Regions from separate parts of the Pseudomonas sp. HY13-MNA-CIBAN-0226 genome, predicted to be linked through region 2. Evidence: predicted binding sites of a transcription regulator. Region 2 holds the regulator's gene; the other holds the start of a gene.
The links. The regulator sigma-54, encoded in region 2, starts transcription at its own class of promoters, with help from an activator protein. The targets are predictions, from matches to a motif close to ANTGGCATNNANNTTGCTNT.
Positions count from the first base shown of each region.

Region 1: AAEZ05_RS26230 (CmpA/NrtA family ABC transporter substrate-binding protein) is a predicted target of sigma-54. The motif match lies at 5,134-5,153, and genes of this name have one in related genera.

Region 1 covers NZ_JBEOPS010000030.1:39,725-54,885, forward strand. Annotated here, with positions in the region: gene AAEZ05_RS26205 (sensor domain-containing diguanylate cyclase) at 1-31, opposite strand, end outside; gene rlmKL (bifunctional 23S rRNA (guanine(2069)-N(7))-methyltransferase RlmK/23S rRNA (guanine(2445)-N(2))-methyltransferase RlmL) at 258-2,528, opposite strand; gene rmf (ribosome modulation factor) at 3,058-3,273, shown strand; gene AAEZ05_RS26220 (quinone-dependent dihydroorotate dehydrogenase) at 3,448-4,467, opposite strand; gene AAEZ05_RS26225 (winged helix-turn-helix domain-containing protein) at 4,543-4,902, opposite strand; gene AAEZ05_RS26230 (CmpA/NrtA family ABC transporter substrate-binding protein) at 5,273-6,484, shown strand; gene AAEZ05_RS26235 (ANTAR domain-containing response regulator) at 6,500-7,075, shown strand; gene AAEZ05_RS26240 (nitrate/nitrite transporter) at 7,433-8,644, shown strand; gene AAEZ05_RS26245 (bifunctional protein-serine/threonine kinase/phosphatase) at 8,652-10,322, shown strand; partial or broken gene AAEZ05_RS26250 (NAD(P)/FAD-dependent oxidoreductase) at 10,692-11,900, shown strand; gene AAEZ05_RS26255 (nitrate reductase) at 11,924-14,638, shown strand; partial or broken gene AAEZ05_RS26260 (hypothetical protein) at 14,689-14,925, shown strand; gene AAEZ05_RS26265 (OmpA family protein) at 14,926-15,161, opposite strand, start outside.
Region 2 covers NZ_JBEOPS010000006.1:87,419-102,579, reverse strand. Annotated here, with positions in the region: gene AAEZ05_RS08490 (class II fumarate hydratase) at 1-409, shown strand, start outside; gene AAEZ05_RS08485 (DUF2753 family protein) at 437-874, shown strand; gene AAEZ05_RS08480 (superoxide dismutase) at 877-1,488, shown strand; gene AAEZ05_RS08475 (ZIP family metal transporter) at 1,519-2,412, shown strand; gene AAEZ05_RS08470 (HPr family phosphocarrier protein) at 2,493-2,768, opposite strand; gene rapZ (RNase adapter RapZ) at 2,784-3,641, opposite strand; gene ptsN (PTS IIA-like nitrogen regulatory protein PtsN) at 3,644-4,108, opposite strand; gene hpf (ribosome hibernation-promoting factor, HPF/YfiA family) at 4,121-4,429, opposite strand; gene AAEZ05_RS08450 (RNA polymerase factor sigma-54) at 4,504-5,997, opposite strand; gene lptB (LPS export ABC transporter ATP-binding protein) at 6,209-6,934, opposite strand; gene lptA (lipopolysaccharide transport periplasmic protein LptA) at 6,934-7,482, opposite strand; gene lptC (LPS export ABC transporter periplasmic protein LptC) at 7,469-8,041, opposite strand; gene AAEZ05_RS08430 (KdsC family phosphatase) at 8,049-8,573, opposite strand; gene AAEZ05_RS08425 (KpsF/GutQ family sugar-phosphate isomerase) at 8,573-9,547, opposite strand; gene AAEZ05_RS08420 (ATP-binding cassette domain-containing protein) at 9,824-10,633, shown strand; gene mlaE (lipid asymmetry maintenance ABC transporter permease subunit MlaE) at 10,633-11,430, shown strand; gene mlaD (outer membrane lipid asymmetry maintenance protein MlaD) at 11,430-11,897, shown strand; gene AAEZ05_RS08405 (MlaC/ttg2D family ABC transporter substrate-binding protein) at 11,909-12,562, shown strand; gene AAEZ05_RS08400 (STAS domain-containing protein) at 12,559-12,864, shown strand; gene AAEZ05_RS08395 (BolA family protein) at 12,978-13,217, shown strand; gene murA (UDP-N-acetylglucosamine 1-carboxyvinyltransferase) at 13,240-14,505, shown strand; gene hisG (ATP phosphoribosyltransferase) at 14,672-15,161, shown strand, end outside.

The DNA of each region.
Region 1 (15,161 bases), on a different contig from region 2:
GGATCTTTGGGCGCATGACGTGCAACGACATATAGGCAGACTCAAAACGCCAAGTGCCGGGAAAACCCACTGGCCCTGGGTTGAGTTATAGCTATTAGCCACTAATTTGACCAGCACTGTACTTGCAACTGCACCCTTTGCTGCTGATGCTCCTGTAGGAGCTGTCGAGTGAAACGAGGCTGCGATCTTTGGATCTTTTCTTTAAAACAAGATCAAAAGATCGCAGCCTGCGGCAGCTCCTACAGTGGATCCAGGTGTCAACGCGCCATGATTTTCCAGGCGCGGTGGATTTTGCCGTTACGGGCGAAGTCCGGGTCGATGGTCTTGGCGGTGATCTCCTCGACTGCGTAGCGCTCGCTCAGGTTGGGCTCGAGCTCGAACTTGCGGAAGTTGTTGGAGAAGTACAGCACACCACCCGGTGCCAGGCGCGCCATGGCCAGGTCGATCAGTTGCACCTGGTCACGTTGCACGTCGAAGATCCCTTCCATGCGCTTGGAGTTGGAGAACGTCGGCGGGTCGATGAAGATCAGGTCGTACTCGTCACGGCAGGCGTCCAGCCAGACCATCACATCGCCCTGCTCCAGGCGGTTCTTGTCGGAGAAGCCGTTCAGCGAAAGGTTGCGCCGCGCCCAGTCCAGGTAGGTTTTCGACAGGTCGACGCTGGTGGTGCTGCGTGCGCCACCCTTGGCTGCGTGCACACTCGCCGTCGCGGTGTAGCAGTACAGGTTGAGGAAGCGCTTGCCTGCCGCCTCCTGCTGAATGCGCATACGCATCGGCCGGTGGTCGAGGAACAGACCGGTGTCGAGGTAGTCGGTGAGGTTCACCAGCAGCTTGACGCCACCTTCGTTGACCTCGACGAACTTGCCCTGCGCGGCCTGGCGCTCGTATTGCTTGGTGCCGCTCTGCCGCTCGCGACGCTTGACCACGACGCGGCTCCTGTCGACGTTCAACGCCTGGGGAATCGCCGCCAGGGCATCGAACATGCGCGCCGAAGCTTTTTCCGGGTCGATGGATTTTGGCGCGGCGTATTCCTGGACGTGGACCCAATCCTGGTACAGGTCGATGGCCATGGAGTATTCCGGCATGTCGGCATCGTAGACGCGGTAGCAGTCGATGCCTTCACGCTTGACCCACTTGCTCAGGGCCTTGAGGTTCTTCTGCAGGCGGTTGGCGAACATCTGCCCACCCTCGCTCAAGCGCGGCTGCTCGATCACCACCGGCGCCGGTTTGATCGGGTTGCCGTTCTTGTTGTACTTCTCGTACTTGCCTGGCGCGACGTCGTTGCCTTCGACCTGGACTTCAGCCTGCTCGCGCTCGACCTGGCGTTGTTCCGGGGTGCGACGCTCGCCAGTCACGAACTGGTCCGGGGTGACCTTGATCAGCAGCAGCTTGCACGGCAAGGCGCCGTTCCAGAACGAATACTGCTTGTGGCTGCGGATACCCATGCGCTTGCCCAGGTCCGGCGCGCCGGTGAACACGGCCGCTTCCCAGTTCAGGCAGGCCTGACGCAGGCGCTCGCCAAGGTTCTGGTAGAGATAGAGCAGGCTCGCCTCATCGCCCAGACGCTCGCCGTACGGCGGGTTGCAGATGACCAGACCTTTCTGGTTCTGGTCCGGACGCGGTTCAAAGGTGCCGACTTCGCCCTGGTAGATCTTGATCCACTCGCTCAGGCCAGCCCGTTCAACGTTATTGCGACCAGGCTGAATAAGGCGCGGGTCCGCTTCGTAACCGCGAATCCACAGCGGCGGCTTGGCCAGGCCGGCGGCGCAACGCTCGGTGGCTTCTTCATGAAGCTTTTTCCACAGCGCCGGAACGTGGCCGAGCCAGGCGGTGAAGCCCCACTGCTCGCGACGCAGGTTGGGGGCCATGTCGGCGGCGATCATCGCCGCTTCGACCAGGAAGGTGCCCACGCCACACATCGGGTCAGCCAGGGCGCCGCCGTCGGCAGCAATACGTGGCCAGCCGGAACGGATCAGGATCGCCGCCGCGAGGTTTTCCTTCAGCGGTGCCGCACCCTGCTGCAGGCGGTAACCGCGCTGGTGCAGGCTGTGGCCGGACAGGTCGAGCGACAGAATCGCTTCGCCGCGGTCCAGGCGCAGGTGAATACGCAGGTCGGGGTTGAGTTTATCAATCGACGGACGGTCGCCTTGCGGGGTGCGCAATTTGTCGACGATGGCGTCCTTGACCTTCAACGCGCCGAAATGGGTGTTATCGATGCCCGAGCCATGGCCACTGAACTCGACGGCCAGGGTGCCGTCGCTGAGCATGTGGTCCTGCCATTCGATGTCGAGCACACCGTGGTAGAGATCTTCGGCGTCCTTCATCGGGAAACGCTTGAGCACCAGCAGCACCCGGTTCGCGAGGCGCGACCACAGGCACAGGCGGTAGGCGGTTTCCATGGTTGCCATGCCGCGCACGGCAGAGGTGTGCTCACGCGCTTCCTCAAGGCCAAGCCCGACGGCTTCCTCGATGAGCAGGCCTTCAAGGCCTTTTGGGCAAGTGAGGAAGAGTTCGAAACGATCGGACATGGGAATTCCAGAACCTTTAGCTGAGTGAACGGGCAACGCATTGCCGGTCCGGTTTTCAATCAGGCGCTTTTCTAAAAGAACGCCCGCGTGGCACGAAGGTGTGCCGACCCACCCTTGCTGCTCGGTGTAAAGGAGCTTAGATGCAAAGACAGGTAAAAAAGTTGGTGCAACAAAATGTCATAACTCGACCCTTCGTCGAATAATGCGCTCACTCAACGCGAGGCATTCTCAGCAAGGGATTAACGTCATCATCCTGCGGGGTGCCGATCATACCGGGGTTTGACCAACAAACGCTGGCAAATATCGTGTTACTTATGGCCATACCACCTTAACGGTTACGTCCTTATGACAAAACGATCATTCCCTCGATGTGACGCATTGGTTAGAACTCAACACAGGTTGGCGCCGCAACGACGTCAACAACTTGGCTCGCGACGCCGGCAGCGAGCCGCCAACGGCAGGTTATTTCTGCCAGACCTCAATTGAGGTCAACGCGATAAATACAGTCAACAAGTGAGGGCAACACCCTATGAGAAGACTTAAGCGTGATCCGTTGGAAAGAGCATTTTTGCGCGGATATCAATATGGCGTTGGTGGCAAATCCCGTGAGCTTTGCCCATTTACTCTACCGTCGGTACGTCAAGCCTGGATTAACGGCTGGCGAGAAGGACGCGGCGACAACTGGGACGGTATGACCGGCACTGCGGGAATCCACAGACTCAACGAACTTCACGCCGTCGGCTAATTTTACAGGGCTAAACACTCCGACACGACAATCTGAACACTGCATCAATTAACCACGCACGCCCCATCCGGGCGGCGGGCTTCGGCCCAGGGGCTCCTTCGAGGAGCCCTTTTTTATGGCTGCTTTCCCGCCAAAGCGCAGCCGGCATTGGCTGGAATCACCGGGCCATGGGGGTTATCTCAGGGCGGCGATGGCGTCCACGCACTCGCGAATCAACGCCGGGCCCTTGTAGATGAAACCGGAGTAGATCTGCACCAGGCTCGCCCCTGCAGTGATTTTCTCGGCGGCGTGCTTGCCTTCGGTGATCCCGCCCGCGGCGATGATCGGCAGACGCCCTGCCAGCTCTGCTGCCAGCACCTTGACCGTATGGGTGCTCTTCTCCCGCACCGGGGCACCCGACAAGCCGCCTGCCTCGTCCCCATGCTCCATGCCTTCGACGCCAACGCGACTCAGGGTGGTGTTGGTGGCGATGACGGCGTCCATGCCGGTCTCAACCAGGGCCTGGGCGACCTGGGCGGTTTCTTCGTCGGTCATGTCCGGGGCAATCTTGATCGCCAGTGGCACATGTCTGCCGTGACGCAAGGCCAGTTCCGCACGGCGGGTGGCCAGGTCGGCGAGCAATTGCTTGAGCGAATCACCAAATTGCAGGCTGCGCAGCCCTGGTGTGTTCGGCGAACTGACGTTAACCGTGACATAGCTGGCGTGGGCATACACCTTGTCCAGGCAGATCAGGTAATCGTCCACGGCGCGCTCGACGGGCGTATCGAAGTTCTTGCCGATATTGATGCCCAGCACGCCCTTGTACTTCGCCGCAGCCACCCGGGCCAGCAGGTGATCGACGCCAAGGTTGTTGAAGCCCATGCGATTGATGATGGCCTCGGCTTCCGGCAGACGGAAAATCCGTGGTTTCGGATTGCCCGGTTGCGGACGCGGGGTCACGGTGCCGATTTCGACGAAACCGAAACCCAGTTGGGCAAAACCGTCGATGGCCGCGCCATTCTTGTCCAGGCCCGCTGCCAGGCCTACGGGATTGGGAAAATCCAGGCCCATGACGGTCACCGGCTTTTTCGCCGGCGCCTTGCACAACATGCCGTTGAGCCCCAGGCGTCCGCCCGCGCCGATCAGGTCCAGGGACAGATCGTGGGAGGTTTCCGGGGAAAGTTTGAACAACAGCTGACGGGCCAGGGTGTACATGGGCGGCTTTGACTCTGGGCGGCGAAAAGTGGCGCCGATTATAGCCGGGGTGGAGGCTGGCGTGCGAGAGACCGGTTAAATCGAGTTCGACAGCTCGGTTCGCACAGCAGGCCCGACCACGGCGCAGTCGAATCGATACCCCTGGCCATAAACGGTGGTGATGAAGTCACGGTCCTCCTTCAACAGCTTGCGCAACACGTAGATGCAGCGTGTCAAGGACTCCTCGGCTGCATCGGTCCCGGGCCAGACCGCGCCCAGCAGTTGATCCTTGCTGACCACCAGACCGGCCGAGCCGAGCAACAGGCGAAGCACGCATAATTCTTTTGGCGGAACGTGTACGACCCTGCCCGCGTGCATCAGGGTGCCGTCACTCTGCAGCCGCCACCGGTCAAACATGAATGACTCGGACGGGGAATGATCAATGGCGCTGTTCATGTTCACAACTCCCTATGCCTGTGCGCTGCCAGGCTCAACGATGAATGGCGCGACAATAGAGAATCGGGCAGGCGCCTTTCGTAGGACTCCAGGCTTACCAACCTGGGGAAATGTCGATCCAGCTTGTAGGATTTTTAACCGCCGATAACCCTCACGGCCGAAGGGTGGATTGGATGATCGCGGGAGGATGGATGAGGTGGCGCGTTGAATCCTGATGAAAAGCTGATGGCCGCTGGCATATGCCTTGCAGCCCTACTCACATCAGTGCTCGGACCAACGTCGGACATGAGCGCAAGGACAATGGCGTCGCCACCCGGCTCTGCTCGCGCATGGACCGGTGGCGACGTCTTTTTTTTAAGGTGCACAGTCGATGAACGAACCCTCCGCCGGCCCATTGGCCTGGGTCAATGGCAGCGATGCCCCGGAAAAAACCGAAATCAATCTCGGCTTCATGGCCCTGAGCGACTGCGCCTCCGTAGTCGTCGCCGCCACCCAGGGCTTTGCCCAGCCTTACGGCCTGACCCTGAACCTCAAGCGCCAGTCGTCCTGGGCCAGCCTGCGGGACAAACTGGTCAGCGGCGAACTGGACGCCGCCCACAGCCTGTATGGCCTGGTGTATGCGGTGCACCTCGGCATAGGCGGCGTCGCCGCCACCGACATGGCGGTGCTGATGGGCCTGAACCAGAATGGCCAGAGCATCAACCTCTCCCCGGGCTTGCAGGCACTTGGCGTGACCAGTCCCGAGGCACTGGATCGCCACGTGCACCAAAGTCGCCCACGGCTGACGTTTGCCCAGACATTCCCCACCGGCACCCACGCCATGTGGTTGTACTACTGGCTGGCGAGTCAGGGTATCCATCCGCTGCAGGATGTCGACAGCGTGGTGGTGCCGCCGCCGCAGATGGTCGCGCATCTGCAGGCGGGGCGCATCGACGGTTTCTGCGTGGGCGAGCCGTGGTCCGCCAGTGCAGTGAAACAGAATCTGGGATTCACCCTGGCGACCACCCAGGCAATCTGGCCCGATCACCCGGAAAAAGTCCTGGGCTGCACCCGCGCCTTCGTCGAGCAGTATCCCAATACCGCCCGCGCCCTGGTCATGGCGATTCTCGAGGCCAGTCGTTTTATTGAAGCCAGTAGCGAGAACCGTCGCAGCACCGCGCAGCTGCTCAGTGCTGCGCAATATCTCGATGCGCCGCTCGATTGCATCGAACCGCGGCTGCTGGGCGACTACGCCGACGGGCTGGGCAATCGCTGGCAGGACCCGCATGCCCTGCGCTTCCACGGGGATGGCGAGGTCAATTTGCCTTATCTGTCCGATGGCCTGTGGTTCATGACCCAATTTCGTCGCTGGGGGTTGCTGCGCGACGATCCGGATTATCTGGCGGTCGCCCGACAGGTTCAGCAACTGGACCTGTACCGCGAAGCCGCCAGCGCCGTGGGAGTTGCCAGCCAGCCCGGGGACATGCGCCGCAGCCAGTTGATCGACGGCAAGATCTGGGACGGCTCGGACCCGGCCGGGTATGCACGCAGTTTCAAGCTGCATGCCCTGCACGACTCCTCTGCCCTACTCGCCAGCCGCTGACAGGAGACTGCGAACATGTTGCGTATCCTGCTGATCAACGACACGGCGAAGAAAGTCGGACGCCTCAAGGCCGCCTTGACCGAAGCCGGCTTCGAGGTGATCGACGAGTCCGGCCTGACCATCGACCTGCCCGCACGCGTCGAAACGGTGCGCCCGGACGTGATCCTGATCGATACCGAGTCACCCAGCCGCGATGTCATGGAGCAAGTGGTGCTGGTGAGCCGTGATCAACCCAGGCCGATTGTGATGTTCACCGACGAGCATGACCCGGGCGTGATGCGCCAGGCGATCAAGTCCGGGGTGAGTGCCTACATTGTCGAAGGCATTCACGCACAGCGCCTGCAACCGATTCTCGACGTGGCCATGGCGCGTTTCGAGAGCGACCAGGCACTGCGCGCTCAATTGCATGCCCGCGACCAACAACTGGCGGAACGCAAGCGCATCGAGCTGGCCAAGGGGTTGTTGATGAAGATGAAAGACTGCAACGAGGAAGAGGCCTACACCCTGATGCGCCGCCAGGCGATGAGCCGGCAGCAGAAGCTGATTCAGGTGGCGGAGCAGATTATTGCGATGAGTGAGTTGCTGGGCTGAGGTGTTGTGCTGGCCCCGCGGACGTCATCGCGGGCAAGCCCGGCTCCCACAGAGATCTCTGCCGTACACAAATACTGCGTCCACCACCAACACCCTGTGGGAGCGGGCTTGCCCGCGATGGGAGCACCTCGATTTCAGTGGTTGGCACAGATCTGGCTATGTAATTCACCACAGGTAACCAACGGCGGTTGCCCCACCTACGACAAAGACGTCGCTCACCCCATTTGCCCTGGCAAATCCGGTAGCGGCGTTTTTTCGTTTTGGCCCCATGGCACGGGGTCGGTGGTGCGGCCGTCAAGGCGCCCCATCTGCTAGCTCACGGTTCCCACTCGAGACTCTTCACAGCTGAGGTGCGCGATGAATTCAAGCTTCTGGAAATCCGGTCATACCCCGACTCTGTTCGCGGCGTTCCTCTATTTCGACCTGAGCTTCATGGTCTGGTACCTGCTCGGCCCACTGGCCGTACAAATAGCCACGGACCTGCAGCTGACCACCCAGCAGCGCGGCCTGGTGGTTGCCACGCCGATTCTGGCCGGGGCAATACTGCGCTTCATCATGGGCATGCTGGCCGATCGCCTATCGCCGAAAACCGCCGGGATCATTGGCCAGGTGATTGTCATCTGCGCCCTGTTCGTGGCCTGGAAGCACGGCATCCACAGCTACGAACAAGCATTGCTGCTGGGGCTGTTCCTCGGCATGGCCGGCGCGTCGTTCGCCGTGGCTTTGCCGCTGGCATCGCAGTGGTATCCGCCGCAACATCAAGGCAAGGCAATGGGCATTGCGGGGGCAGGTAATTCCGGCACGGTGCTGGCCGCATTGATCGCCCCGGTCCTGGCGGCGGCATTCGGCTGGAGCAACGTATTCGGCTTCGCCCTGATCCCGTTGATCCTGACGCTCATTGTGTTCACCTGGCTGGCCAAAAATGCCCCGGAGCGGCCAAGAGCCAAATCGGTCACCGACTACTTCAAGGCCCTGGGCGATCGCGACAGCTGGTGGTTCATGTTCTTCTACAGCGTAACGTTCGGCGGCTTCATCGGCCTGGCGAGCGCTCTGCCCGGCTACTTCAACGACCAATACGGACTGAGCCCGGTCACCGCCGGTTACTACACCGCCGCCTGCGTGTTTGGCGGCAGCCTGATGCGGCCTTTGGGTGGTGCGCTGGCCGACCGTTTCGGCGGGATCCGCACGCTGCTGGGGATGTATACCGTGGCGGCTGTGTGTATCGCAGCAGTCGGTTTCAACCTGCCAAGTTCCTACGCCGCCCTGGCGCTTTTCGTGTGCACCATGCTCGGTTTAGGGGCAGGTAATGGCGCGGTGTTCCAACTGGTCCCACAGCGTTTTCGCCGGGAAATCGGCGTGATGACCGGGTTGATCGGCATGGCGGGCGGCATTGGCGGCTTTGCCCTGGCAGCCGGCATGGGCGCCATCAAGCAAAGCACCGGCAGCTACCAGCTGGCGTTGTGGTTGTTCGCCAGCCTGGGCGTGCTCGCCTGGTTCGGCCTGCATGGCGTGAAACGTCGCTGGAGAACCACCTGGGGCTCTGCTGCCGTCACCGCTGCACGGGTCTGAACCGGCAATGAGCCTGCAGCTGAGTTTCGCTGAAGCCAGCGCCATCGGCCCGCGCGAGGAAAACCAGGACGCCCTGCGCCTGGTCACGCCCGCTCCGGCGCTGGCCGCGAGCAAAGGCTATCTGTTCGCGATTGCCGATGGGGTCAGCCAATGCGCGGACGGCGGGCTCGCAGCCCGCTCGACCTTGCAGGCGCTGGCACAGGATTACTACGCGACGCCGGAAACCTGGGCGGTCGCCCAGGCCCTCGATCGCCTGCTGCTGGCGCAGAACCGCTGGCTGCAGGCCAATGGCGGCGGGCAGCCGCTGCTGACCACTGTCAGCGCCCTGGTCGTGCGCGGCCGGCGCTTCACCCTGGCGCACGTTGGTGATTGCCGGGTGTATCGCTGGCATGCCGGCCACTTGCAGCGTATCAGCGAGGACCACGTCTGGGATCAGCCCGGCATGCAGCACGTGCTCAAGCGTGCGATGGGCCTGGATCAACATCTGGTGCTGGATTTCCTCGATGGCGAGTTACGCCTGGACGAGAGCTTTGTGCTGCTCAGCGACGGCGTCTGGGCGGTATTGGGCGACACGGCCATCGCGGCAATCCTGCGCGATCAACCGGATCTGCACAGTGCCGCGCAAACCCTGGTCAGTGCCGCGCACCTGGCGGGCAGCCAGGACAATGCCAGCGCACTACTGGTGCGGGTGGATGCCCTGGGAGAGTCGAGCATCGGCGATGCCCTGGTGCACTTGCAGCAATGGCCGCTGCCGCCAGCGCTGAAGCCGGGGCAGATGTTCGAGGGCTGGCAAGTCGACACGATACTAGGACAAAGCCAGCAGTCGCTGCTGTACCGGGTGCATGACGGGCAGCAGCAACCCTGGTTGCTGAAAACCCTGCCCGGGCGCCTGCACGACGATCACCAGGCCGGGCAGGCATTGCTGGCAGAGGAATGGTTTCTCAAGCGCGTTGCCGGACGGCACTTTCCTGAAGTCCATCCCGCCAGTCAGCGTCAGCACTTGTACTACGTAATGCGTGAATACTCCGGTTCAACCCTGGCGGCACTGCATGCCGACGTCGGACCGTTGCCGCTGGCTCAATGGCTGGACCTGGCCGAACGCCTGTTGCGCGCAGTCGGCATGCTGCATCGCCGACAGATTCTGCATCGCGACATCAAGCCGGAGAACCTGCTGCTGGGTGACGACGGCGAGTTGCGCCTGCTGGATTTTGGCCTGGCCTATTGCCCGGGTCTGTCCGAAGACCAGCCGTGCGCCCTGCCCGGCACCCCGAGCTACATCGCGCCGGAAGCCTTTGGCGGCGCGGCACCCACCCCGCAACAGGACCTTTACGCGGTCGGCGTGACCCTGTACTTCCTGTTGACCGGGCACTACCCCCACGGCGAAATCGAAGCCTTCCAGCGCCCGCGCTTTGGTGTGCCGGTGAGTGCCAGTCGCTACCGCCCGGACCTGCCGGAGTGGATCGCGCAGAGCCTGGCGCGGGCCGTTGCGGCTGATCCGGCGAATCGATTTGAAACGGCGGAAGAATGGTTGCTGCTCCTGGAACAGGGCGAGCGGCACAGCCTGAGCGTGCGGCCACGACCTTTGCTGGAACGCGAACCGCTGAAGGTGTGGCGGACCATGGCGCTGGTGTCGCTGGTGGTGAATATGGTGCTGTTGATTTTGGTTTTTCGTGGTTAGTACCGGGGAGCGCCCATCGCGAGCAGGCTCGCTCCCACAGGGCATCTCCACTGGTCTATGAGGAACAGGCTCCAACGGAGTGCGTCACGCTTCGATTCGGTGCAGGAACGGCACTGCCAACCTTCAAAAACCACCTGTGAAACATCAATTGTGCCGGCTTCCAGACTTGGCACAACCACTGCATTAACGCTCCCAACAGACATAAAGCTCACCCTCAACGAAGAGGGCTGCGCTTCCCGATAGAACGGGACAAGGACAAAGGCGTCCCCGCCAGGCAACTGGCGGGACGCCTTTTTTTGTTTGCGCGAAATGTTCAAGTACGACCTGAAACGCCCAGATGCGGCGGGTCCCAGCTCCCCGGAGAACCTGATGAACAAATTGAAACTGGTGATGATCGGCAACGGCATGGCCGGGGTCCGCACCCTGGAGGAATTGCTCAAGCTGAGCAACGACCTGTACGACATCACCGTCTTCGGCGCCGAACCCCATACCAACTACAATCGCATCCTGCTGTCGCCGGTACTGGCGGGCGAGCAGACGTTCGAAGAGATCGTGCTCAACGACCTGGACTGGTACCTCGACAACAACATCAAGCTGCTGCTTAACCGCAAAGTGGTGCAGATCGACCGGATCAGGCGCCGGGTGATTGCCGATGACGGCACCGAAGCCGAGTACGACCGCCTGCTGATTGCCACCGGCTCGACGCCGTTCATCCTGCCCATTGCGGGCAACACGCTGCAGGGCGTGATCGGCTACCGCGACATCGCCGACACCCAGGCGATGATCAACACCGCCAGGACCCACACCCATGCCGTGATCATCGGCGGCGGCCTGCTCGGCCTTGAAGCGGCCAACGGCCTGATGCTGCGCGGCATGCACGTCACCGTGGTGCACATAGGCGAATGGCTGCTGGATCGACAGCTGGACAAGACCAGCGGCCAGCTGCTGCAGACCGCCCTGGAAGGTCGCGGCCTGCACTTTCGCCTGCGCGAACAGACCCAGGCGCTGCACGATGCCGGCAATGGCCGGGTCGGCTCGGTGCAATTCAGCAATGGCGACGTGATCCCGGCCGACCTGGTGGTGATGGCGGCCGGTATTCGGCCCCGCACCGAACTGGCGGAAAAATCCGGCCTACCCTGCAAGCGCGGGATCCTGGTCAACGACACGCTGCAAACCTACGACCCGCGCATCTACGCGATTGGCGAATGTGCCAGCCACCGCGGCATCGCCTACGGCCTGGTCGCGCCCCTGTTCGAACAGGCCAAGGTCTGCGCCAACCACCTGGCCCAGCTGGGTTTCGCCACCTATAAGGGCTCGGTGACCTCGACCAAATTGAAGGTCACCGGCATCGACCTGTTCTCCGCTGGCGACTTCATGGGCGGTGAAGGTACCGAGACCATCACCCTCTCGGACCCGATTAGCGGGATCTACAAAAAACTGGTGATCAAGGACGACGTCCTCGTAGGCGCCTGCCTGTACGGCGATACCGCAGACGGCGGCTGGTATTTCCGCCAGATCCGGGAGAACCACGACATTGAGCCAATCCGTGACCACCTGATGTTCGGCGACGCCTGCTTGCCGGCCCTGCGGGAAGCAAGTTGATGGACCGGCAGATCACCGCTTCAACCTGCTGTTACTGCGGGGTCGGCTGCGGCGTGCTGATCGAACATGACGGCGAGCGCATTCTCGGCGTCAGCGGCGATCCGGCCCACCCCGCCAACTTCGGCAAGTTGTGCAGCAAGGGTTCGACCCTGCACCTGACGGGCGACCTTGCGGCAAGGGCGCTCTATCCGGAACTGCGCCTGGGCAAAACCCTGGCCCGCGGCCGCACGGACTGGGACACCGCCCTGGATCACGCCGCCAGCGTATTCGCCCGCACCATCGCCGAACACGGCCCGGACAGTGTGGCGTTCTACATCTCCGGCCAATTGCTGACCGAGGATTACTACAGTTTCAACAAACTGGCGCGGGCGCTGGTGGGCACCAACAACATCGACAGCAACTCACGCCTGTGCATGTCTTCGGCGGTGGTCGGCTACAAGCGCAGCCTCGGGGCGGATGCCCCACCGTGCAGCTACGAAGACCTGGAGTCGAGCGATTGCGTGATGATCGTCGGCAGCAACATGGCCTACGCCCACCCGGTACTTTTCCGGCGGCTGGAAGAGGCCAGATCCCGCCGACCGCAGATGAAAGTTATCGTTATCGACCCGCGCCGCACCGACACCTGTGACCTCGCCGACTTGCACCTGGCGATACTGCCGGGCACCGATGTCGCCCTGTTCCACGGGATCCTGCACCTGTTGCTGGTGGAGGACCAGGTTGATCATGACTTTATCGACGCGCACACCCAGGGGCTGCCAGAGCTGAAAAGCCTGGTGCGCGACTACAGCCCGCAGAGGGTCTCGCAACTGTGCGGGATCAGTGTCGAACAGCTGCAGCAGTGCGCGCAGTGGATCGGCACTTCGCCGACTTTCCTGTCGTTGTGGTGCATGGGGCTCAACCAGTCCACGGCGGGCAGCGCCAAGAACAGCGCGCTGATCAATCTGCACCTGGCCACCGGGCAAATTGGCCGCCCAGGCGCAGGACCTTTCTCGCTGACCGGTCAGCCCAATGCCATGGGCGGACGCGAAACCGGCAGCCTGTCGAACCTGCTGCCAGGCCATCGCGACGCCGCCAATGCCGAGCATCGTGCGGAAGTGGCGGCCTACTGGGGCGTTGAGCAACTGCCGCACACCACCGGGCTGAGCGCCATCGAGTTGTTCGAACAGGTGCGCAGCGGCCGTATCAAGGCCTTGTGGATCGCCTGCACCAACCCCGCGCAATCGATGCCCGACCAGAGTGCCGTGCGTGAGGCCCTGCAGGCATGCCCGTTCGTGGTGTTGCAGGAAGCCTTTCGCACCACTGAAACCGCAGCCTTTGCCGACCTGCTGCTACCCGCCGCGAGCTGGGGTGAAAAAGAGGGCACTGTGACCAACTCCGAGCGGCGCATTTCCCACGTGCGCCAGGCTGTCATCGCCCCTGGCGAGGCACGGCCGGACTGGGCCATCACGGTGGATTTCGCACAGCGCCTGGAAAGACATCTGCGTCCAGAGCACGCCAGCCTGTTTGTCCTCGACACGCCGGCGCAGATCTTTGACGAGTACAAGCAACTGACCCAAGGCCGCGACCTGGACTTTTCCGGGCTCAGCCATGCCTTGATCGACCAGATCGGCCCGCAGCAATGGCCCTTCCCGCCCGGCGCCAGCCAAGGTACCGCGCGCCTGTACGGTGACGGAATATTCCCCACCGCCAACGGCCGCGCGCACTTCATTGCCGACCCGTATCAAGCGGCCAAGGAACAACGGGATGCGCGGTTTCCCCTGACCCTGATCACCGGGCGCCTGCGCGATCAATGGCACGGCATGAGCCGCACCGGCACCGCTGCGCAGCTGTTCGGTCACGTCAGTGAAGCGGTGTTGAGCCTGCACCCGGATGAGCTACGCCGCCATCGCTTGCAGTCCGGCGACCTGGTCAGCCTGAACAGTCGCCGTGGCGCGGTGGTGCTGCCGGTGACCCGTGACGAGAACGTTCGGCCAGGCCAGGCGTTTTTGCCCATGCACTGGGGCGACCGGTTTCTCAAAGGCGGGGTCAATTCGCTGACCCAACCGGCCTTTGATCCCCTGTCGAAGCAGCCGGAACTGAAGCACAGCGGCGTGCGACTGGAGCCGATAAACCTGCCGTGGCGGCTGTTTGCCCTGGTCGAAGGTAACGTTCAACAGCAACTGGAGCGCCTGCGACCCCTCTGTGAGGAATTTTCCTACGCCAGCCTGAGCCTGGCTGGCCGTGAGCGCCCGGCGCTGCTTATACGGGCTGCCAGCGCCTCGGCGCCCGACGCCCAGTTATTGCGCGACATCGACCAGTGCCTGGGCGTGGATGAAGGCCCGGTGCTGGCCTACGAGGACGTGCGCCGCTCGATCGGCAAACGCGTACGCATCGAACACGGCAGGATCACCGCCATCCGCCTGGCCGGGGAAACCCTGGCCCAGCACTGGCTGCAAAACCTGTGGCTCGAAGGGCGCGCCGATGAACCACTGCGGCGCTGGATGCTGGCCCCCTTGAGTGCACCACCCGGCGACGGCGCCGCCATTGGCACCGGCAACAAAACCCTGTGCAACTGCCGCAATGTCAGCCACAGCGCGGTTTGCGCGGGAATCAGTCGAGGCCTGGACTTGCAGGGTCTTAAACAGCAATTGGGTTGCGGCACGCAGTGCGGTTCATGCGTCCCGGAAATCAAGCGACTGCTGGCCGCCACGGCTCAGCCAGTCGCCGTTATCTGATGAGGAAAATACGATGAGCGCAAAAGTCTGGCTGGTGGGTGCAGGTCCTGGATACGCCGGTGGCCATGATCGAGAACGCCTCCCTGGCGCATCGGCGCGAATGCCGCAGCGACCTGAGCGCCATGGAACAGGATGCGAGTGCGTTTGAACTGAAAAGCCCGGCGATTCTGGTGATTGGGGCCGCGGGCGGACGATCTTTGGGGCCACCGCAAAATCCGGATAAAACCCAAATCGCAGGCAAAGAAAAGCCCGGCCTAAGCCGGGCTTTCCTCAGAGCTGCGAGCTAATTACTTAGCTTGAGCTTCAACCTGCGCTTCTACGCGACGGTTTACAGCGCGGCCAGCTTCAGTCGCGTTGTCAGCAACTGGGCGGGATTCGCCGTAGCCAACAGACTGAACGCGGGACGATTCAACACCGTACTGGTTGGTCAGAACTTGCTTAACGGCGTTTGCACGACGCTCAGACAGCTTCTGGTTGTAAGCGTCAGGACCGACGGAGTCAGTGTGACCTTCAACAGTGGTGC
Region 2 (15,161 bases):
ACCGGAAGCCACCGCCATGGTTGCCGCCCAAGTGATCGGCAACGACACGGTCATCACCATCGCCGGTCAGTCGGGCAATTTCGAGCTCAACGTGATGTTGCCGATCATCGCCCAGAACCTGCTGAGCAGCATCGAATTGCTGGCCAATTCCAGCCATCTGCTGGGTGAAAAAGCCATTGCCAGCTTCAAGGTCAACGAAGCCAGGCTCAAGGAAGCGCTGTCGCGCAACCCGATCCTGGTCACGGCCCTGAACCCGATCATTGGCTACCAGAAAGCCGCTGAAATTGCCAAGAAGGCCTATCAGCAAGGCCGCCCGGTGATTGATGTCGCCCTTGAACACACTGACCTGACGCGCAGCCAGCTCGAGCTTTTGCTTGACCCGGTAAAGCTCACTGCAGGCGGCGTGTAACCACCGCTACCGTTTTGGAGGCTCACCATGGAGCACTGGAAACGCACGATCGAAAGAGCAAATCGCTGTTTCATGCAGGGCGAACTGGTCGATGCGCGCGAGGCTTACTTGCAGGCATTGGCGCTGGCCCAGGTGTTGTTCGAGCGCTGGGCGGATGCTGACCAAGCGGTGGCAGCCTGCGTCATCTCCCATCACAACCTGGCAGACCTGCACCTGCGGCTCAATCAGCCGGAGGAGAGCGCCGAATACCTGTGTGCCATCCACCAGCGGTTGCTGCAGGCCATGCAGGACACGCGACTGGCGCCAGCGTTGCGCGAAGCTGCGCTGCGCCAGAGCAGCAAGACCTATGTCGAGCTGCTGAATTTCATCAGCGAACACGGTGAATACCCACGGACCCACCGCCTGCTGCACATCGACGTTCCAACTGCCTACCGTCCTGCGCCTCTTCATCATGGAGTTCACTGAACATGGCCTTTACCCTGCCTGACTTGCCCTACGCCTACGATGCCCTGGAACCGCACATTGATGCCAAGACCATGGAGATCCACTACACCAAGCACCACCAGACCTATATCAATAATCTGAACGCGGCCGTCGAAGGCACCGAATTCGCCGAATGGACCGTGGAAGAGCTGGTGGCGGCCGTCCAGCAGCTGCCGGAAAAACTGCGTGCCGCCGTTATCAACCAGGGCGGTGGTCATGCCAACCATTCGCTGTTTTGGGAAGTCATGGCCCCGCACGGTGGCGGCGCCCCTGACGGCGCGTTGGCCCAGGCAATCGACGAGCAACTGGGCGGGCTCGACAGTTTCAAGGAGGCGTTCACCAAGGCTGCGCTGACCCGTTTTGGCAGTGGCTGGGCATGGCTGAGTGTGACCCCGCAGAAAAAACTGGTGGTGGAAAGCAGCGGCAATCAGGACAGTCCGCTCATGAATGGCAACACGCCCATCCTTGGCCTGGACGTGTGGGAGCACGCCTACTACCTGCAGTACCAGAACCGTCGCCCGGAATACGTCAACGCGTTCTACAACGTAATCAATTGGCTTGAAGTGGCGGCGCGCTACAAGGCGGCCCAGGGTTGAATCTCCAATGAAAAACCACCAAGGCTGATTATGGGCACTGAAACGCTGGCGATCGGAAGTGGGCGGATGTTTCGTTACGCATTCGGATCGCTGTTATTGCTGGCGGGTATGTCCTTGCTGGTCGCCCAAGGGCTGGCGTGGCTGGATCTTGAACCGAAACTGCTGCGTGCATTGCAGGGTGGGGCGATCTGCGCACTGGGTACGGCGCTGGGCGCGGTGCCGGTGCTGGTGATTCGCCGCATGCCGCAAGCCGTCAGCGATACGCTGTTAGGTTTCGGCGCGGGGGTCATGTTGGCGGCGACGGCGTTTTCGCTGATCGTGCCTGGGATCTCCGCCGCGCAGAGCCTCGGGCTTAAGCCTTGGGTCGCCAGTGGCCTGATCAGCCTTGGTATCATGCTTGGCGCTTTGGGTTTGTATCTGGTGGACCGCAAGGTCTCCGGGGCCTGCCCGGAAATGCTGGCAGGCGCGCAGGAAGGGCCGGCGATTGCGCCGAGGATCTGGCTGTTCGTGTTTGCCATCATTGCCCACAACATTCCCGAAGGCATGGCGGTCGGCGTGTCAGCCGGGGGCGGCATGCCTGATGCCGATAGCCTGGCGATGGGTATTGCGCTGCAGGATGTGCCGGAAGGGCTGGTGATTGCGCTGGTGTTGGCGGGGGCGGGGATGTCGAGGGTCAGGGCATTCCTGATCGGTGCCGCTTCAGGGTTGGTCGAGCCGGTTTTTGCGCTGCTGTGTGCGTGGCTGGTGAGCTTGGCCGAACTGCTATTGCCGCTTGGGCTGGCACTGGCGGCCGGGGCCATGTTGCTGGTGGTTACGCACGAAGTGATCCCCGAGTCGCGACGTCACGGTCACGACAAGCTGGCGAGCCTGGGGTTGCTGATTGGGTTTTGCTTGATGATGGTGATGGATACGGCGCTGGCTTGAAAATCAAAAGATCGCACAGGGTTCGTGTACCCCTGCAGGCGCTGCCGCAGGCTGCGATCTTTTGATCTTGACCTTGTTCTTTACTCGCCTTCGTCGAAGTAGTTGTTGATCAACGCTACCAGCGCATCCAGCGCTTCGTCCGCCTCTTCGCCTTCGGTACTCAAATGGATCTTGGTGCCCTTGCCAGCCGCCAGCATCATCATTGCCATGATGCTCTTGCCGTCCACCGTGGTTTCCGGCGTTCGTCCTACCCTGATGGTGCAATCCTTGAACTTTCCTGCGACCCCGACAAATTTCGCCGACGCGCGGGCATGCAGGCCCAGCTTGTTGATGATTTCAATTTCCAGAGCAGGCATCGCGATGTGAATCCTTTAGCTGAGGTCGCGGTGGCGGACCTGGACGTTCTTCAGGGATTGTTGCAGAACCTGGCCCAGACGTTCGGTCAGGTAGACGGAGCGGTGATGCCCGCCGGTGCAGCCAATGGCTATGGTGACATACGCGCGGTTGCTGGCAGCAAAGCGTGGAAGCCATTTGAGCAGGTAGGTGGAGATGTCCTGGAACATTTCCTCGACGTCCGGTTGCGCGGCCAGGTAGTCGGCTACCGGTTGATCGAGCCCGGATTGCTCGCGCAACTCTGGTTTCCAATAAGGGTTGGGCAGGCAGCGCACGTCGAACACCAGGTCGGCATCCACAGGCATGCCCCGCTTGAAGCCGAAAGACTCCACCAGGAACGCGGTGCCAGGCTCAGGCTGGTTCAACAGCCGCAGCTTGATGGTATCGCGCAACTGGTACAGGTTCAGGTTGGTGGTGTTGACCTTGAGGTCAGCCAGGTCGGCAATCGGACCCAGCAGATTGGACTCGTCCTGAATTGCCTCGGCGAGCGAGCGATTGGCATTGCTCAGCGGATGGCGGCGACGGGTTTCGGAAAACCGCTTGAGCAGGGTTTCTTCGTCGGCGTCCAGGTACAGCACGTCACACTTGATGTGACGGCTGCGCACTTCCTCCAGCAATTCCGGAAAACGGGACAGGTGGCTTGGCAGGTTGCGCGCGTCAATCGACACGGCCACCAGCGGTTGCGCGAGCTCGGTGTGGATCAGTGCTCGTTCGGCCAGCTCGGGCAAAAGCCCGGCGGGCAAGTTGTCGATGCAGTAGTACCCGCTGTCTTCAAGGACATCGAGCGCGGTACTTTTACCTGAGCCGGAGCGGCCGCTGACAATGATCAAGCGCATGATTAATGACCGTTCTGCTCGTCCAGGACAACCTGGTACAAGGCTTCATTGCTCGGGGCGCTGCGCAATTTTTCGCGCACTTCCTTGCGATCAAGCATGCTGGCAATCTGGCGCAAAAGCTCCAGGTGCGCATCGGTGGCGGCTTCCGGGACCAGCAACACGAACAGCAGGTCAACCGGAGCACCGTCGATGGCGTCGAAATCAATAGGGGCGTCGAGGTGCATCAGGGCGCTGACCGGCGAGGTACAGCCCTTGAGGCGACAGTGGGGGATGGCGATGCCGTTGCCAAAACCGGTCGAGCCGAGTTTTTCACGGGCGATCAGGGCCTCAAAGACATCTTGCATCTCCATATCCGGCACTTCGCGATGGATTAGGTTGGCAATTTGTTCGAGGGCTTTCTTTTTACTGCCGCCCGGCACGTTCACGAGGGAACGGCCGGGGGTCAGGATGCTTTCAAGTCGGATCATGAGTTGGGAGTGTTAACGACCGGTTGCGCCCTGGAGGAGGCTCTGGGTCTTTTCCTTATGCTTTTTGAGTTGGCGATCCAGCTTGTCGGTCAGCAGGTCGATGGCGGCATACATGTCCGTATGCTCGGCATTGGCGACCACTTCTCCGCCGGGGATATGCAGCGTGGCTTCGATTTTCTGCAGCAGCTTCTCGACGGTCATCGTGACTTGCACGTTGGTTATCTTGTCGAAATGCCTTTCCAATCGGGCGAGTTTTTCGCCGATGTAGGTGCGCAGGGGTTCGGTCACTTCCAGTTGGTGTCCACTGATGTTGACTTGCATACAGCTTCTCCTTCGTTGCCAGTGCATAAAGCGGTAGACCCGATGGTCTACCACTGGAACGCTGTGGCGTGGCTTTACATCAACCGCTTGCGTTCGCTCGAAGGCGCGATCCCAAGGGATTCGCGGTACTTGGCGACGGTGCGGCGAGCCACCTGAATGCCTTGTGCCTCCAGTAAACCAGCGATCTTGCTGTCACTCAACGGCTTTTTCTGATTTTCCGCTGCAACCAGTTTTTTGATGATCGCGCGGATCGCCGTGGACGAGCATTCACCGCCTTCCGAGGTGCTGACGTGACTTGAGAAAAAGTATTTCAGTTCATAAATACCCCGTGGGGTATGCATGAATTTTTGCGTGGTCACCCGGGAAATCGTCGATTCGTGCATGCCGACGGCTTCGGCGATGTCATGCAGTACCAGCGGCTTCATGGCTTCGTCGCCGTACTCCAGAAAACCCCGTTGATGCTCGACGATCTGGGTGGCAACTTTCATCAGGGTTTCGTTGCGGCTCTGCAGGCTCTTGATGAACCAGCGGGCTTCCTGCAACTGATTGCGCATGAAGGTGTTGTCCGCGCTGGTGTCAGCGCGACGCACAAACCCGGCGTACTGGGCGTTGACCCGCAATTTGGGCACCGACTCCTGGTTGAGTTCCACCAGCCAGCGCTCGTTGTCCTTGCGCACGATCACGTCCGGGACCACGTATTCGGCCTCGCTGGACTCGATCTGCGAGCCGGGTCGCGGGTTGAGGCTCTGCACCAGTTCGATCACCTGGCGCAGTTCATCTTCCTTGAGCTTCATGCGGCGCATCAGCTGGCTGTAGTCGCGGCTGCCCAGCAGGTCGATGTAGTCCGTGACCAGGCGCTTGGCTTCTGCGAGCCAGAGGGTCTTGGCGGGCAACTGGCGCAATTGCAGCAACAGGCATTCGCCGAGGTTTCGGGCAGCGATACCGGCCGGTTCGAATTGCTGGATGCGGTGCAGGACGGCTTCGATTTCGTCCAGCTCGATGTCCAGTTCCGGGTCGAAGGCTTCGAGAATTTCCTCGAGGGTTTCGTCCAGGTAGCCCTGATTGTTGATGCAGTCGATCAGGGTGACGGCGATCAGGCGGTCAGTGTCGGACATCGGGGCGAGGTTGAGCTGCCACAGCAGGTGGCTTTGCAGGCTTTCACCGGCCGACGTGCGGGTGGTGAAGTCCCACTCGTCATCATCGTTGCTGGGCAGGCTGCTGGCGCTGGTCTGGTAGACGTCTTCCCATGCAGTATCGACCGGCAGCTCGTTGGGAATGCGCTCGTTCCAGTCGCCTTCCTCAAGGTTGTCGACCGTTGGCGCGGTCTCCTGATAGGAGGGCTCCGAAACATCGGCGTTGGGCTGCTGCTCGGCTTTGTCGGCCAAGGGATCGGCGTTGTCGAAGTCGTCGCCGTCTTCCTGGCGTTCGAGCATCGGGTTGGACTCCAGCGCCTCCTGGATTTCCTGCTGCAGGTCCAGGGTCGACAATTGGAGCAGGCGGATGGCCTGTTGCAGCTGAGGTGTCATCGTCAGCTGCTGGCCCATTCTCAAGACTAGCGATGGTTTCATGGCAGGGGCTTAAACCTTATTCGCCGGCGCGCATGCGCCATCCACTACAGGGCGCCGAAGCGCCAAACGTAAGCAAATTATATGCCCGATTTTGCAGTGTTTGCCTAGAGCGCTGTAACAATAAAAAAGTATTGATTTTTCAAAGTGACAAGCGCTCGCGCGACTGGGCAGGCACCTCAGCGCTCGCGCGACTGGGCAGGCACCTCAGCGCTTACAGGCGGAACTCATGGCCCAGATACACTTCCTTGACCAGGTCGTTGGCCAGGATGGTCGCGGAGTCGCCCTCGGCAATCAGCTGGCCATCGTTGACGATGTAGGCTGTTTCGCAGATATCCAGGGTTTCGCGGACGTTGTGGTCGGTGATGAGTACACCAATGCCCTTGGCCTTCAGGTGATGGATAATCTGCTTGATATCGCCAACCGAGATCGGGTCCACGCCGGCGAAAGGTTCATCGAGGAGGATGAACTTCGGGTTGGTGGCCAGCGCCCGGGCAATTTCCACACGGCGTCGCTCGCCGCCCGACAGGCTCATGCCGAGGTTGTCGCGGATGTGGCTGATGTGGAATTCCTGCAGCAGGCTCTCCAGCTCCTTGCGGCGCCCGGCCTTGTCGAGTTCCTTGCGGGTCTCGAGGATGGCCATGATGTTATCGGCCACCGACAGTTTGCGGAAGATCGACGCTTCTTGCGGAAGATAGCCAATACCTGCCTTGGCGCGGCCGTGCATGGGCTGGTGACTGACATCCAGGTCGTCGATCAGCACGCGGCCCTGATCAGCCTGCACCAGGCCGACGATCATGTAGAAGCAAGTGGTCTTGCCGGCGCCGTTGGGGCCAAGAAGCCCGACGATCTGACCGCTGTCGATGGACAGGCTGACGTCACGCACGACCTGGCGGCTCTTGTAACTCTTGGCCAGATGCTGAGCTTTCAGAGTTGCCATTACTGGGCCTTCTGCTCGTCGGTTTTCTTTTTAGGCTGGATAACCATGTCGATTCGCGGGCGCGACTCGGTCACCTTGTTGCCCGTGGCGCGACCGGCGCTTGCCAGCTTCTTCACGGTGTCGTAGACGATTTTCTCGCCCTGGGTGACGTTGTTGTCCTTGTCGATGACCTTGGCTCGATCGATCAGCACGACGCGGTTCTGCGAGGCGTGATACTGGATCGTGACGCCATAGCCCTGGACAGGCTTGGCGTCGCCCTGGGTCTGCAATTGCTCGAAGTAAGCCAGGTTGCCCACGGAAGTCACCACGTCGATGTCGCCTGCCGGGGTGCGAGTGATGGTCACGGTGTTACCGGTCACCTTCATGGAGCCCTGGGTGATGATGACGTCGCCTTTGTAGGTGGCGATGCCGTTCTTGTCGTCCAGTTGGGCGTCGTCGGCCTGAATGCGGATAGGCTGCTCTTGATCGTTCGGCAGAGCCCAGGCGCTCACGCTTCCCAGTGCTGCGCCCAGGCTGAGCAAAATAGGGAGGGTTTTAACGAGCCTCATACTGTCCTCTTACGTTCGATAGCAGGTGTATCCTGCTTTCTTTCAAATACGCTTTCATTCCCGTGCCAGTCGACACGCCACCGGCGCCGTCGATTCTAACGGGTTGCTCCGTCTGCGCATATTGCTGCTTCGGGAACACGGTCATACGGGTGGTGGTAATCAGCGTCTTGCGGTTTTTCTCGTCGAAACGTGTGATACGCACCGAGTCGATCAGTTCCACTTCCGTACCATCCGGATTCACTTCACCGCGTTCGCTCTGTACATGCCAGGGAAACTCGGTGCCGCGGAACATGTTCAGGTCCGGGTTGGTCAGCAGCGTCACTTCAGTGGCTTTAAGGTGTTCGACCTTGTCCGACGTCATCTCGTACTGCAGCTTGCCATCGGGCAGGAACTGCACGCTGTGGGCGTTCAGGGCGTAATAGTCGATCGCCGTCTCATCGACGGCCACGGTCGGCTTGTCGAGAAAGCGTTCAGGGCTGATGTTCCAGTAGCCGACCGCAGCAAAAATCGCGGCGATGCAACCGAACAGCAGTATGTTGCGAAACTTTTTGCTCAGCATAGTTGGCTCACAGGTACGCGGCGTTTGCCGCATCGAGGCGGCCCTGGGCGCGCAGGATCAATTCGCAGAACTCGCGGGCAGCACCTTCGCCTCCGCGGGCCTGGGTGATGCCGTCGGCATGTTCACGCACGAAGCTGGCCGCATTGGCCACCGCCATGCCCAGGCCAACGCGGCGTATCACCGGCAGGTCAGGCAAGTCGTCGCCGAGGTAGGCGACTTGCTCATAGCTTAGGCCTAGTTCGCCAAGAAGTTCGTCCAGCACCACCAGTTTGTCTTCGCGCCCCTGGTACAGATGGGGAATGCCGAGGTTTTTCGCCCGACGCTCAACCACCGGGGTCTTGCGACCGCTGATGATAGCGGTCTGAACGCCGGCTGCCATCAACATCTTGATGCCTTGGCCGTCGAGGGTGTTAAAAGTCTTGAATTCACTGCCGTCTTCGAGAAAGTACAGGCGCCCATCAGTGAGCACTCCGTCGACATCAAAGATTGCCAGCTTGATATTCTTGCCACGTTGCAGCAGATCGTTGCTCATTACATGACTCCTGCGCGCAGCAGGTCGGAGAGGTTGAAGGCGCCGATCGGGCGATCCTCATCGTCCACCACTACGAGAGCGTTAATTCGGTTGTCTTCCATGATCTTCAAGGCTTCGGCGGCGAGCATCTCAGCCCGCGCGGTCTTGCCGTGAAGGGTCATGACCTGGTCGATGGTGGCGTGATGAATGTCGATGGCGCGGTCCAGGGTGCGGCGCAAGTCACCGTCGGTGAAGATCCCGGCGAGTTTGCCGTCGGCCTCCAGTATCGCGGTCATGCCCAGGCCCTTGCGAGTCATTTCCATCAGCGCGTCCTTGAGCAGGGTGCCACGCTGGACCCGGGGCAGGGCGTCGCCGGCATGCATGACGTTCTCGACCTTGAGCAGCAGGCGACGACCAAGTGCACCACCCGGGTGGGAAAAAGCGAAATCTTCCGCCGTGAAGCCACGCGCTTCCAGCAGCGCGACGGCCAGTGCGTCGCCCATGACCAGTGCCGCAGTGGTGGAAGAGGTGGGCGCCAGGTTCAGCGGGCAGGCTTCATGCTCGACTTGCACGTCGAGATTGACTTCGGCGGCCTTGGCCAGGGTCGAGTCAGGGTTGCCAGTCATGCTGATCAACTGGATGCCCAGGCGCTTGATCAGCGGCAGCAGGGTTACGATTTCAGTGGTCGAGCCGGAGTTGGACAGGGCCAGGATGATGTCGTCCCGGGTAATCATGCCCATGTCGCCGTGGCTGGCTTCGGCCGGGTGGACGAAAAACGCCGTGGTCCCGGTGCTGGCCAGGGTGGCGGCGATCTTGGTGCCGATATGCCCCGATTTTCCCATGCCGACCACGACCACGCGGCCCTTGCTTGCCAGAATCATCTCGCACGCGCGTACGAAATCTGCGTCGATGCGTGGAAGCAAGCCTTGTACAGCTTCCAGTTCGAGACGGATGGTGCGTTGTGCCGATTGAATTAGGTCGCTGGATTGGCTCATGTCGGAAATCGTATAGCCTGATGAAAAGGCGGCGATTATAGCGGTTATGATCGAAACCCTCACGCTAGTTCGTCGTGCTTTGTCATTCCCTGTTACGTAATCCTCTCGCTGGGAGTCTTTTGACCTGTCGTGCAGCTGAACATCGCCCGGCTTTAGCCTTGGGCGCCAAGCCCTTGCAGTGATATAGTTCGCCGCCAGTTCGGCCTGCCCACGGTGAATGTGCTTTCGCCAGAAAGACAGGCGTCCGAGTGTGAGGCTGCATCGCAAGGAGTTTAGATGAGTGCCGATAACGCCTACGCGGTCGAGCTGAAGGGACTGACCTTCAAGCGCGGTGCGCGCAGCATTTTCAATAACGTCGATATCCGTATTCCACGGGGCAAGGTCACCGGCATCATGGGGCCTTCAGGGTGCGGCAAGACCACGCTGTTGCGCCTGATGGGCGCACAGTTGCGGCCGACTGCCGGCGAAGTCTGGGTTAACGGCCAGAACCTGCCGAAGCTGTCTCGAAGCGATCTGTTCGACGCTCGCAAGCATATGGGCGTGCTGTTCCAGAGCGGTGCGCTGTTCACCGACCTCGACGTGTTCGAGAACGTGGCTTTCCCATTGCGTGTGCACACCCAGCTTCCGGAGGAAATGATCCGGGATATCGTCCTGCTCAAGTTGCAGGCCGTAGGCTTGCGCGGCGCGATCGACCTGATGCCCGACGAACTGTCCGGTGGCATGAAGCGGCGTGTCGCGCTCGCGCGGGCCATTGCCCTTGATCCGCAGATCCTCATGTACGACGAGCCCTTTGTCGGGCAGGACCCGATCGCCATGGGCGTGCTGGTGCGCCTGATCCGCCTGCTCAACGATGCGCTGGGTATCACCAGTATTGTGGTTTCCCACGACCTGGCAGAGACCGCGAGCATCGCCGACTACATCTATGTAGTGGGTGAGGCGCAGGTTTTGGGGCAGGGCACGCCGGACGAGCTGATGAACTCGGACGATCCGCGGATCCGCCAGTTCATGACGGGCGAACCTGATGGCCCGGTCGCGTACCACTTTCCAGCGACGGATTACCGCGCAGATCTTCTGGGGAAGCCTTGATGCGCAAGATTTCACTGATAGAACGTGTACGCCGGTTCGGCGCGGCGGCAATCGATGCCGTCGCGGTGTTCGGGCGGGCGACCTTGTTCCTGTTTCATGCCTTGCTCGGCCGTGGCGGCATCGGTGGTGGCTTCGGCCTGCTGATCCGGCAATTGCATTCGGTGGGCGTCATGTCCCTGGTGATCATCGTCGTCTCCGGGGTGTTCATCGGCATGGTGCTGGCGCTGCAGGGTTTCAACATCCTGTCCAGCTACGGCTCGGAGCAGGCGGTCGGGCAGATGGTTGCGCTGACCCTGCTGCGTGAACTGGGGCCGGTAGTCACCGCCTTGCTGTTCGCCGGGCGCGCAGGCTCTGCCTTGACGGCCGAGATTGGCAACATGAAGTCCACCGAGCAGTTGTCCAGCCTGGAAATGATTGGTGTCGACCCGCTCAAGTACATCATTGCCCCGCGCCTGTGGGCCGGCTTCATATCCCTGCCAGTGCTGGCGATGATTTTCAGCGTGGTGGGTATCTGGGGCGGTTCATGGGTGGCCGTCGACTGGCTGGGAGTCTATGAAGGTTCCTACTGGTCGAACATGCAGAACAGCGTGACGTTCTCTGAAGATGTGCTCAATGGCATCATCAAGAGTGTCGTCTTCGCCTTCGTCGTGACCTGGATTGCCGTATTCCAAGGCTATGACTGCGAGCCCACTTCCGAGGGTATCAGTCGTGCCACTACCAAGACCGTCGTATACGCCTCGTTGGCGGTGCTCGGCCTGGACTTTATTCTGACCGCCTTGATGTTTGGAGATTTCTGATGCAAAACCGCACCCTGGAAATCGGTGTCGGCCTTTTCTTGCTGGCTGGCATCCTGGCTTTGCTGTTGCTTGCGTTGCGGGTCAGTGGCCTGTCCCCGAGCGCAACAACCGATTCTTATAAACTTTACGCATATTTTGACAATATCGCCGGTTTGACGGTCAGAGCTAAGGTGACCATGGCCGGTGTGACCATCGGCAAGGTCACTGCGATCGATCTGGACCGCGACAGTTTCACCGGCCGGGTGACCATGCAGCTGGACAAGAGCGTCGATAACCTGCCGACGGACTCCACTGCATCTATCCTGACCGCTGGGCTGTTGGGCGAGAAGTACATCGGCGTCAGCGTTGGTGGTGAAGAAGCGCTGCTCAAGGATGGCGGGACCATCCACGATACGCAGTCGTCGCTGGTGCTCGAGGACCTGATCGGTAAATTCCTGCTCAACACCGTTAGCAAAGAAGCCAAATGAGGAGTTTTTGAATGATCTCTACCTTGCGACGTGGCCTGTTGGTATTACTCGCGGCTGTGCCGCTGATGGCTAACGCCGTGGCGGCGCCGTCGGCGCACGATCTGGTGCAGGACACCACTACCCGGTTGCTGGCCGATCTGGCTGCCAACAAGGCAAAGTACAAGCAGGACCCTAACGAGTTCTACAACGCCTTGAACGGCATTGTCGGACCGGTGGTCGATGCCGACGGCATCTCCCGCAGCATCATGACCGTGAAGTATTCGCGCAAGGCCTCGCCTGAGCAGATGCAGCGCTTCCAGGAAAACTTCAAGCGCAGCCTGATGCAGTTTTATGGCAATGCGTTGCTCGAATATAACAACCAGGGCATCACCGTTTCCCCTGCCAAGGATGAAAGCGGTAACCGGACCAGCGTTGACATGCAGGTCAAGGGCAGCAGTGGCTCCATCTATCCTGTGTCCTACACGCTGGAGAAAATCAACGGCGAGTGGAAAGTCCGCAACGTCATCATCAACGGCATCAACATCGGCAAGCTGTTCCGCGATCAGTTCCAGGACTCGATGCAGCGCAATGGCAACGATCTCGACAAGGTGATCAACAACTGGGCCGGCGAAGTTGCCAAGGCGAAGGAAACCACCGAGCAAGCTGCCGAGAAGCAAACCCAATGAGTGAGTCGGCCGTCCAGATGAATGAATCCGGCGAACTGCACCTCAGTGGTACGCTGGATTACCGCAGCGGCCCGGTTCTGCGCAAGCAGGGCCAGGCGCTGATCAAGGCCAGCAAGGCTGCGGCGCTGGTGGTTGACTGTTCGCAGGTGGTTAAGTCCAGCAGTGTCGGCTTGTCGTTGCTGCTGTGCTTCATGCGAGATGCCCAGGCCGCCGGCAAGGCCCTGAGCATCCGCGCGATGCCCGAAGATATGCGCGAAATCGCTCAGGTCAGTGAATTGACCGAGTTATTGGCGCATCCCTAACCGCATCTACAGGGAAGCCCCCCGTCAGAGTCCTGCTTAGCGGGGTTCGCAGGCGCGGGGCTTTTTTGTATGATGTCCGACCCGCGCGCACAAGGCGCCGATTGAGGTTGAGCATGCAGGCCGTAGAAGTGAAGAGCTTCCTTGAAGGAAAGCTGCCAGACACGAAGGTGGAAGTTGAAGGCGAAGGCTGCAATTTCCAGCTGAACCTGATTAGCGATGAACTGGCGGCGTTGAGCCCGGTGAAGCGTCAGCAGCAGGTCTATGCCCATTTGAACCCATGGATCACCGATGGCAGCATCCATGCGGTCACTATGAAATTTTTCAGCAGCGCGGCCTGGGCCGAGCGCACCTGAGCCCAAGGGCGTCGAGATTCTTATGGATAAACTGATTATTACTGGTGGCGTTCGTCTTGATGGCGAAATCCGCATCTCCGGGGCAAAGAACTCCGCCCTGCCGATCCTGGCCGCAACCTTGCTGTGCGATGGCCCGGTTACCGTTGCCAACCTGCCGCACCTGCACGACATCACCACCATGATCGAGCTGTTCGGCCGCATGGGCATCGAGCCGGTGATCGACGAGAAGCTCAGCGTCGAAATCGACCCGCGCACCATCAAGACCCTGATCGCCCCGTACGAACTGGTGAAAACCATGCGTGCGTCGATCCTGGTACTGGGCCCGATGGTTGCCCGTTTCGGCGAAGCCGAAGTTGCGCTGCCTGGCGGTTGCGCCATCGGCTCGCGTCCGGTTGACCTGCACATCCGCGGTCTCGAAGCCATGGGCGCGGTGATCGACGTGGAAGGTGGCTACATCAAGGCCAAGGCGCCTGAAGGTGGCCTGCGCGGCGCGCACTTCTTCTTCGACACCGTCAGTGTGACCGGTACCGAGAACATCATGATGGCCGCTGCGCTGGCCAAGGGTCGCAGCGTCCTGCAGAACGCCGCTCGCGAACCTGAAGTCATCGACCTGGCGAACTTCCTGATCGCCATGGGCGCCAAGATTACCGGCGCCGGCACCGACACCATCACCATTGATGGCGTCGACCGCCTGCACCCGGCTACTTACAAGGTAATGCCGGACCGTATCGAAACCGGTACCTACCTGGTTGCTGCTGCTGTTACCGGCGGTCGCGTGAAGGTCAAGGATACCGATCCGACCATCCTTGAAGCGGTGCTTGAGAAACTCAAGGAAGCGGGCGCGGAAATTACCTGCGGCGAAGACTGGATCGAGCTGAACATGCACGGCAAGCGGCCTAAAGCCGTCAACGTGCGTACGGCTCCGTACCCGGCATTCCCGACTGACATGCAGGCGCAGTTCATTTCGCTCAACGCCATTGCCGAAGGCACCGGTGCCGTGATCGAGACGATCTTCGAGAACCGTTTCATGCACGTCTACGAGCTGCACCGCATGGGCGCCAAGATCCAGGTCGAAGGCAACACTGCCATCGTTACTGGCACCGAGAAGCTCAAGGGCGCGCCAGTCATGGCCACCGACCTGCGTGCTTCGGCCAGCCTGGTGATCTCCGCGCTGATTGCTGAAGGCGACACCCTGATCGATCGCATCTACCACATAGACCGTGGTTACGAGTGCATCGAAGAGAAACTGCAGATGCTCGGCGCCAAGATCCGCCGCGTACCGGGCTAGTCCCTGCTGCAGCTGTGGTGAGGGAGCAAACTCCCTCGCCACGGTTTGCTGTTAACTGATTTGTTTCAAATCGAGGCTGATTCTTCGTTATCGGGAATGCCTCGATGTGTGTCCGGCGCCGATTGCGACCGGGCATGAGTACCTTTATTAAGGACTGACGTTTCCCATGTTGACCATTGCATTGTCCAAGGGCCGCATTCTTGATGACACCCTGCCGCTTCTGGCTGAAGCGGGCATCGTGCCGACCGAGAATCCGGACAAGAGCCGCAAGCTGATCATCCCCACGACCCAGCCCGACGTACGTTTGCTGATCGTGCGCGCTACCGATGTGCCGACTTACGTCGAGCATGGTGCCGCTGACCTGGGCGTCGCCGGTAAAGATGTGTTGATGGAATACGGCGGCCAGGGCTTGTACGAGCCACTGGACCTGCGAATTGCACTGTGCAAGCTGATGACTGCTGGCCGTGTCGGTGATGTCGAGCCCAAGGGCCGTCTGCGCGTGGCAACCAAGTTCGTTAACGTTGCCAAGCGTTATTACGCCGAGCAGGGCCGTCAGGTCGATATCATCAAGCTCTACGGCTCGATGGAGCTGGCCCCGCTGATCGGTCTGGCGGACAAGATCATCGACGTGGTCGACACCGGCAATACGCTGCGCG